One region of the Psychrobacillus sp. FSL H8-0483 genome, then DNA from elsewhere that is predicted to be linked to it. Evidence: a T-box and tRNA genes for the amino acid it is inferred to sense, from the RefSeq annotation. Region 1 holds a T-box; the other holds one or more tRNA genes.

Region 1 (4,135 bases):
ATAGGTTTTGTGATGTCGTTAAAGCTTCACGTGCTGATATAATTCCTTTTTCTTGCTCAGTCGTATAATTCGAAGGTGATTTTGTCCATGTTGTACTGCTTAAATCTTCTAGTTTGACATCGACTACTGGACTTCCTGCACCAATAACACCATATTCAATAGCAGGAGCGTACACTAATAATGGTTTAATCGTAGACCCCATAGATCGAACGGCTTGAGTAGCGTGATTGTACTTTTCTACATTATAATCACGTCCTCCAAGGAAGGACAAGATTCTACCTGTTCCATTTTCGATAAGCATGCTTCCTACCTGTACAGGATAGTCTTGCATGATCATCTCACCTGTATTTGGATCCTTTACTTCTTTCGTGTGAGTATGCCCATAGGTTTCGAACTCATCTCTTACTTTAAGCATAGTTTCATACATCTCTCTATCAATTGTTGTATGAATGCGGTATCCACCTGTACTCACTGCTCGTTGTGCTATAATATCATATTTTTCATAGAGTTTAGATTCGACTTTTAATCGTTCCGGATCAATACCATCTTTCTCTGCTAATTGTCCTCTTAAAATATCCTTTACTCTGTTTTCTATTTCAATAGTTAACCATGGATATTTTTCTTCTGGTAAAATTTCAGGTTGTCTAAAATCTTTTGTAATATCATATTTTATAGCAGAGTTATATTCTTCTTCTGTAATATAACCTGTTTCTTTCATCCGAAATAGTACTGTTTTCATCCGATCTATTCCAGGTTGTAATGCCTTTGCTTCTTTTAATACCCCTCCTTGTCTAAAAGGAGTATAAGCGAAAGGAGCTTGAGGAATTCCAGCAATATAAGCAGCTTGTGGCAAACTTAAATCTATGGCTTTTACATTAAATATTCCATTGGCAGCTGTTTCAATTCCAGCAATATTTCGACCATTAGCGTTTCGACCATAAGGAATAATGTTTAAATACGCTTCAAGTATTTCTTCTTTTGTCATAAACTTTTCCAAACGCATTGCTAAAAGGATTTCTTTTGCTTTTCGCTCATAAGATACTTCGTTCGTTAATATTTGGTTTTTAATTAATTGTTGTGTTAGTGTAGAACCACCTGTTTGTGTATCTGAATTCGAGACATCTTGAAGTAATCCACGGAAAATCGCTTTTGGTACAATTCCATCATGCACCTCAAAATATTCATCCTCGGTTGCTAATACAGCGTCCAATACGTAAGGAGAAACTGCGGAAAGTTTGGTTTCCGTACGTTCAAGGTCAGTCCGTAATTTACCTAAATAGACATTTTCGGCAAAGTAAATTTCGGAGGTTTCCTCATAGTTAAATACAGCAGCTCTCATTTCCTCTTTATCACGTAACGGTTCTTCTTTCACTAGTGAAGCGAAATAACCAGCTGCAACTGATGCAGCAAATATTCCAAGAGCAAGGCCTACTACAATGAATAGTAAACATAAGTTCCATATAACACTGGAAGAAATTCGTATGCTTTTTGCCCAATTTGTTGATTGCCATGTATCCAACTTATCTTTGTAAAATTGGAATTTCTCCATCCATTTATTCATTAAAATTCCACCCCCAAATCATGAATTATTATACCATAATCGTTTATCATAAGACGATAGTTATTGACATACGTTTTAAATTAGGTAAAATAAAAATATATTTTAGCGAAGAAGAGTCCGAAGTAGTTATTATACAAACTGTATAGAGAGCTAGCGGTTGGTGAAAGCTAGTCAGTGTATAAGAACGAATTACAGGCTTGGAGTTAGACGTTCTCACAACGATATCGTGATTGAAGCGGAAGGATTTCTCTCCTTCAAGCTGGGTGGTACCGCGCTAATTAACTAAGCGTCCCTGCATGATATATATATCGTGCAGGGGCTTTTTTTATTTGGCTCTGTTAAATTATGCTGTTGTTTTTTAACCTATAATTTGCGGTAGAATCAGCGCAGACTCCTGCAGGAAAGCGAGCGAGAAGAGACCCTGCAGGCGCAGTCGAGGGGGCTTGTCGGTTCCCCCGCGGGAAGCAAGCGGATTCTGTCAAATAACAACAATGTAGTTTAACAGAGCATTTTATTTTAAAGGAGGAGTTACAAATGACAAATTCATTATTAGAAGATTTATCTTGGAGAGGGCTATTGTATCAGCAGACAGATAAAGAGGGGATGGAAGAGCTATTATCCAATGAAAAAATTTCCTTGTACTGTGGAGTAGACCCTACTGCTGATAGCATGCATATTGGACACATTGTACCGTTACTTACTTTAAGACGTTTTCAACTACATGGTCATCGTCCAATACTTTTAGTTGGTGGAGCAACTGGTATGATAGGAGATCCATCTGGTCGGTCAGAGGAGCGTCAACTGCAAACTACAGAACAAATTGACAAAAATGTTCAAGGTATTAAAACGCAAATGGAGCAAATTTTTGACTTCCAATCAGAAAATGGTGCACAAATGGTTAATAACCGTGATTGGATTGGATCAATGAATGTAATCGAGTTTCTTAGAGATTTCGGAAAACTAGTGAATATTAATTACATGTTAGGAAAAGATTCCATCGCTTCTCGCTTAGATACAGGGCTTTCCTTTACAGAATTTACGTACACCCTAATTCAAGGTATTGATTTCAATCATTTATTTAATCATTACGGCTGCCGTGTGCAAGTTGGTGGGTCTGACCAATGGGGGAATATAACAACAGGGTTAGAAGTGATTCGCAAAACACATGAAGAAGAAACAAAAGCATTTGGCATAACAATCCCGCTTGTAACAAAAGCAGACGGAACGAAATTCGGTAAATCGGCATCTGGTTCTGTCTGGTTAGATGCGAAAAAGACCTCTCCGTATGAGTTTTACCAGTTCTGGATTAATACAGCTGATTCAGATGTGATTAAATACTTGAAAATTTTCACATTCTTGGAACGTAGTGAAATTGAAGCGCTGGAAGTAACGGTACAAAACGAGCCGCATTTACGAAAAGCACAAATTACACTTGCAGAAGAAATGACTCGTTTAATACATGGTCAGGAAGCATTAGACCAAGCGATTCGTATTTCACAAGCATTGTTCAGTGGAAATTTGAAGGAACTGAATGCAGAAGAAATGAAGGATGCGTTTAAAGATGTACCTTCCGTGGAGATGTCAAAAGAAGAAAAAAATATTGTAGACTTTATTGTAGAAGCTAGCGTCTCGCCCTCTAAAAGACAGGGGCGTGAAGATGTGACAAATGGAGCTATTTCAGTCAATGGTGAAAAAATAACAGATGTTGGATATATAATAGGTAAAAATGACCGCCTCGAGGATGAATTTATGATTATTCGAAGAGGAAAGAAAAACTATAAAATGATTAAATTTGTATAAATTAAAAGCTACTTCTCATAATATTGGGAAGTAGCTTTTTAAATCTATAGATAATAATTCATACTGTTCTAACCTGTTTAAAGCATTTTTTTGCTATTTACCACATTTATCCTCCTAATTTATTTCTATAATTTTCTTGTGTTTACTTTAATAGGTTATTTGTATGGTAAATATTAATTAAAATTTAAAAGTTAATCAAAATAGATGATAAAAGAGTATGAGATAGTATAGAATAATAAATGTGGACAAATTTACATTAAAAATAAAATAAAATATTGTTATTTTATATATTAATTAATAATTTTATTAAAAGATCGAGGAGCTGTTCGTGGTGGAATCAAATAAGTATGTATTAGATCATTTCGATGATTTTTTTGTAATACTTTTCGGAAAAAATAATAAAGCCAACAAGCTAGTTATTTTAAAAGAAAAGTTTACAATAGATGCAAAAGAAGGGGATTTGTTAGAAATTTATATAAATAAAGACAAATCGGGTTATGACTTCAAGATTTTAAAAGAAGAAGCAGATGAAACAAAACAAAGACTACTTGATTTAATTGCGAACATGGAGAAAGATAAATAGTACGTTAAAAAATTCCCCCGTAGAAGTTGATTAACACAACTTCTATGGGGATTTTATTTAAGAGACACTATGCAGCGTATTGGTAAAATGGTGAATTAATATAGGTGCAAGGTATATATGTTATCCAAATCACAACATATTTTTGGGTTCATCCTATTTTTGTACATGTGTTGATTAACCAAAAGTACCCA
Region 2 (4,135 bases), 1.0 Mb from region 1:
TTCCTGATGGAGAAGTTTCCGCAGTATTTAAATCCGCATGTGCATCATACCAAATAACACCAAGATTTTTGTAGCGATCCGCAAGACCAGCAAGTGTCCCGATAGCAATACTATGATCGCCACCAAGTACTAGTGGGAATTGCCCTTCTACTAAAACTTCGTGCACTTTATTTGCTAGTGCAGCATTTCCCTCAATAACTTCTTCTAAGTTACGTAAATGGGTATTAGGAGATTGTTCTTTTCTAGTATGACTTATCGGAATATCGCCTTCATCTTTCACAGAATGACCAAGATCTTTTAGACGTTCGACTACCCCTGCATAACGAATCGCACTTGGCCCCATATCAACCCCACGTCTATTTTGTCCAAGGTCCATTGGTACTCCTATAATAGATAGATTTAACTTTTTCATTATTATTACCCCTTTCAGTTCATACATCTATTGTAATTCCCAATAGGTAGTTGGCTCAACCTCACAATATTATGAGTATTTATTCATTAATTGAACAAGTTGACCTTTTACTTCGGACCATTCGCTATCTACAACGGAATAAACGACCGCATTTCTCATGGTACCATTAGATCGTATTCGTTCATTGCGTAGTATCCCTTCTTTTATACCACCTATTCGTTCTATTGCTCGCTGTGAAGCTATATTTTGCTCATCTGTTTTAAATTGAACACGAAACATTTCTAATGTCTCAAAACAATATTTCAAAAGCAAGTATTTGCATACCGTATTCACATGCGTGCGCTGAAATTTTTTAGCGTAAAAAGTGGAGCCTATTTCACAAGCATGATTGGTGTGATCTATGCCGTAAATACGGGTAGTACCCATTATTTCTTTTGTGTTTGTGTCTTCCACCACAAATGCAAAAGCAGTTTTATCGATTCTCATTTGTTTAATACCAACTTGCAGCCATTTCTCAAGTTGCTCTAGATTTTCAATTTTATTCAACATAAATTCAAAAATTTCGGGTTCATAAAGTTCCCATAGAAACGGAAAATCCATTTGTGTTAATGGTCGAAGGGTTACGTCCCCATAGATAATTGTTTCTCCCAAAACTCAACACCTCGCATTTTTTATTTCATCATAACGATAAGTAGGTAATATTGAAAAGAATTTTTTTTTTGGAGAAACAAGGAATATTCCGTTAAAAGGCAAGAAAAAACCCTTTCCAAGTACTTTGGAAAGGGTTACTTTAATATAAAATTATGGAGCCTAGCGGGATCGAACCGCTGACCTCCTGCGTGCAAGGCAGGCGCTCTCCCAGCTGAGCTAAGGCCCCTAAATCATAAAAGCTTTGTAAGGTCATGGCTGGGGTACCTGGATTCGAACCAGGGCATGACGGAATCAAAATCCGTTGCCTTACCGCTTGGCTATACCCCAATAAACTGGTGGAGGGGGACGGATTCGAACCGCCGAACCCTAAGGAGCGGATTTACAGTCCGCCGCGTTTAGCCACTTCGCTACCCCTCCAAAGCTAAGTATATAAATAATATGGTGGAGGATGACGGGCTCGAACCGCCGACCCTCTGCTTGTAAGGCAGATGCTCTCCCAGCTGAGCTAATCCTCCTGGGTTTTAGAAATTGTCCAATAAGAAAAACCGGACAATAATGATAATAACATACTTTTCACTTAAGGACAAGTACTTTTTTTAAGAAAGCTTCCAACCGGATTTGAACCGGTGACCTCTTCCTTACCATGGAAGCACTCTACCTACTGAGCTATGGAAGCAAAAAAAAATGGCTCCGAAGGTAGGACTCGAACCTACGACCAATCGATTAACAGTCGATTGCTCTACCACTGAGCTACTTCGGAACGTATTATCTAATTAAAGTACAAATATAATTATAGCAAGTCTACTATAAATTTCAAGCAATTTTTTTATTTTTTTCCTAATTTATAATGTGAAATTAATTGAAGTGAAAAAGAAGGATAAACTGGTCGGTCGAAGGGATGACTATGAACTATTTTTTGAATAAAACCACTTGAAATAAGTATCCTTAAGGAAATATTTTTAAAAAGAGAGTAGCTTTTCTTACCGTAACTGGATGAACGAGACTATATCCTGAGTTGAATCGAGACCAAATGACGCATAACCAAGACCTATCCAACCAAATAAAAAAACATCAATAAAGAAGTTACCTATTTCCCAGTAATGACCTCTTGGTGCCCAGCGTAGTCCAACTCTTGAAGGGGGAAACTCCCAATTAACACCGGTACAAAGCTAACCTACCGCGTTCAGGCTGCGAAAGTAAATGGACGGCAGATTTCTTCATCGTATGTAGTCATTCGGTTCTAACGTAGTCTATAAGCTCCGAGCCTCTCTGCTTGCTTCTTCGAACTCTTTGCCCCTCCTACGCTTTTTTATAAATAAAATAGATGTTTCCTTCGGTCTTCTTTTTCGAACACAAAAGAAGTCGTTACCGATTTCTCGGTAACGACTTCTTAGTGCCCAGCGACGTCCTACTCTTGCAGGGGGAAACCCCCAACTACCATCGGCGCTGAAGAGCTTAACTTCCGTGTTCGGTATGGGAACGGGTGTGACCTCTTCGCCATCATCACTAGACCTTGAGTTGTTCACTCAAAACTGGATAAAAGACATTGAATTCTTCAAATTCTATTTTGGTTAAGTCCTCGATCGATTAGTATTCGTCAGCTGCACGTGTCGCCACGCTTCCACCCCGAACCTATCTACCTCATCGTCTTTGAGGGATCTTACTTACTTGCGTAATGGGAAATCTCATCTTGAGGGGGGCTTCGTGCTTAGATGCTTTCAGCACTTATCCCGTCCACACATAGCTACCCAGCGATGCTCTTGGCAGAACAACTGGTACACCAGCGGTGTGTCCATCCCGGTCCTCTCGTACTAAGGACAGCTCCTCTCAAATTTCCTACGCCCACGACGGATAGGGACCGAACTGTCTCACGACGTTCTGAACCCAGCTCGCGTACCGCTTTAATGGGCGAACAGCCCAACCCTTGGGACCGACTACAGCCCCAGGATGCGATGAGCCGACATCGAGGTGCCAAACCTCCCCGTCGATGTGGACTCTTGGGGGAGATAAGCCTGTTATCCCCGGGGTAGCTTTTATCCGTTGAGCGATGGCCCTTCCATGCGGAACCACCGGATCACTAAGCCCGTCTTTCGACCCTGCTCGACTTGTAGGTCTCGCAGTCAAGCTCCCTTCTGCCTTTACACTCTTCGAATGATTTCCAACCATTCTGAGGGAACCTTTGGGCGCCTCCGTTACACTTTAGGAGGCGACCGCCCCAGTCAAACTACCCGCCTGACACTGTCTCCTACCCGGGTTACGGGTATGGGTTAGAATTTCAATACAACCAGGGCAGTATCCCACCGACGCCTCCTCCGAAGCTGGCGCTCCGGGCTCTAAGGCTCCTGCCTATCCTGTACAAGTTGCACCAAAATTCAATATCAAGCTATAGTAAAGCTCCACGGGGTCTTTCCGTCCTGTCGCGGGTAACCTGCATCTTCACAGGTACTATAATTTCACCGAGTCTCTCGTTGAGACAGTGCCCAGATCGTTACGCCTTTCGTGCGGGTCGGAACTTACCCGACAAGGAATTTCGCTACCTTAGGACCGTTATAGTTACGGCCGCCGTTTACTGGGGCTTCAATTCGCACCTTCGCTTGCGCTAAGCACTCCTCTTAACCTTCCAGCACCGGGCAGGCGTCAGCCCCTATACTTCACCTTACGGTTTTGCAGAGACCTGTGTTTTTGCTAAACAGTCGCCTGGGCCTATTCACTGCGGCTCTTCTAGGCTATTCACCCAAAAGAGCACCCCTTCTCCCGAAGTTACGGGGTCATTTTGCCGAGTTCCTTAACGAGAGTTCTCTCGCTCACCTTAGGATTCTCTCCTCGACTACCTGTGTCGGTTTGCGGTACGGGCACCTATCACCTCGCTAGAGGCTTTTCTTGGCAGTGTGAAATCAGGAACTTCGGACTAAGTCCTCGCCATCACAGCTCAATGTTATAGAATGCGGATTTTCCTACATTCACACCTTACTGCTTGGACGTGCATAACCAACAGCACGCTTACCCTATCCTTCTGCGTCCCCCCATTACTCAAACGGTGGTTTGGTGGTACAGGAATATCAACCTGTTGTC

The links. A T-box is a leader RNA that pairs with one kind of tRNA and senses whether it is charged. The one in region 1 lies ahead of tyrS (tyrosine--tRNA ligase), so its partner is inferred to be a tRNA-Tyr.
Region 2: it has a tRNA-Tyr gene. The T-box ahead of tyrS (tyrosine--tRNA ligase) is inferred to sense a tRNA for this amino acid. The anticodon was not compared.

The regions. Positions count from the first base shown of each region.
Region 1 is NZ_CP152052.1:2,933,007-2,937,141, reverse strand. Features, by position in the region: gene MHB48_RS14050 (transglycosylase domain-containing protein) at 1-1,549, opposite strand, end outside; T-box leader at 1,661-1,858, shown strand; gene tyrS (tyrosine--tRNA ligase) at 2,096-3,361, shown strand; gene MHB48_RS14040 (hypothetical protein) at 3,693-3,944, shown strand.
Region 2 is NZ_CP152052.1:3,928,343-3,932,477, forward strand. Features, by position in the region: gene rocF (arginase) at 1-412, opposite strand, end outside; gene MHB48_RS19235 (GNAT family protein) at 482-1,063, opposite strand; tRNA gene MHB48_RS19240 (tRNA-Ala) at 1,217-1,289, opposite strand; tRNA gene MHB48_RS19245 (tRNA-Gln) at 1,316-1,390, opposite strand; tRNA gene MHB48_RS19250 (tRNA-Tyr) at 1,397-1,480, opposite strand; tRNA gene MHB48_RS19255 (tRNA-Val) at 1,503-1,578, opposite strand; tRNA gene MHB48_RS19260 (tRNA-Thr) at 1,667-1,739, opposite strand; tRNA gene MHB48_RS19265 (tRNA-Asn) at 1,749-1,823, opposite strand; rRNA gene rrf (5S ribosomal RNA) at 2,459-2,574, opposite strand; rRNA gene MHB48_RS19275 (23S ribosomal RNA) at 2,631-4,135, opposite strand, start outside.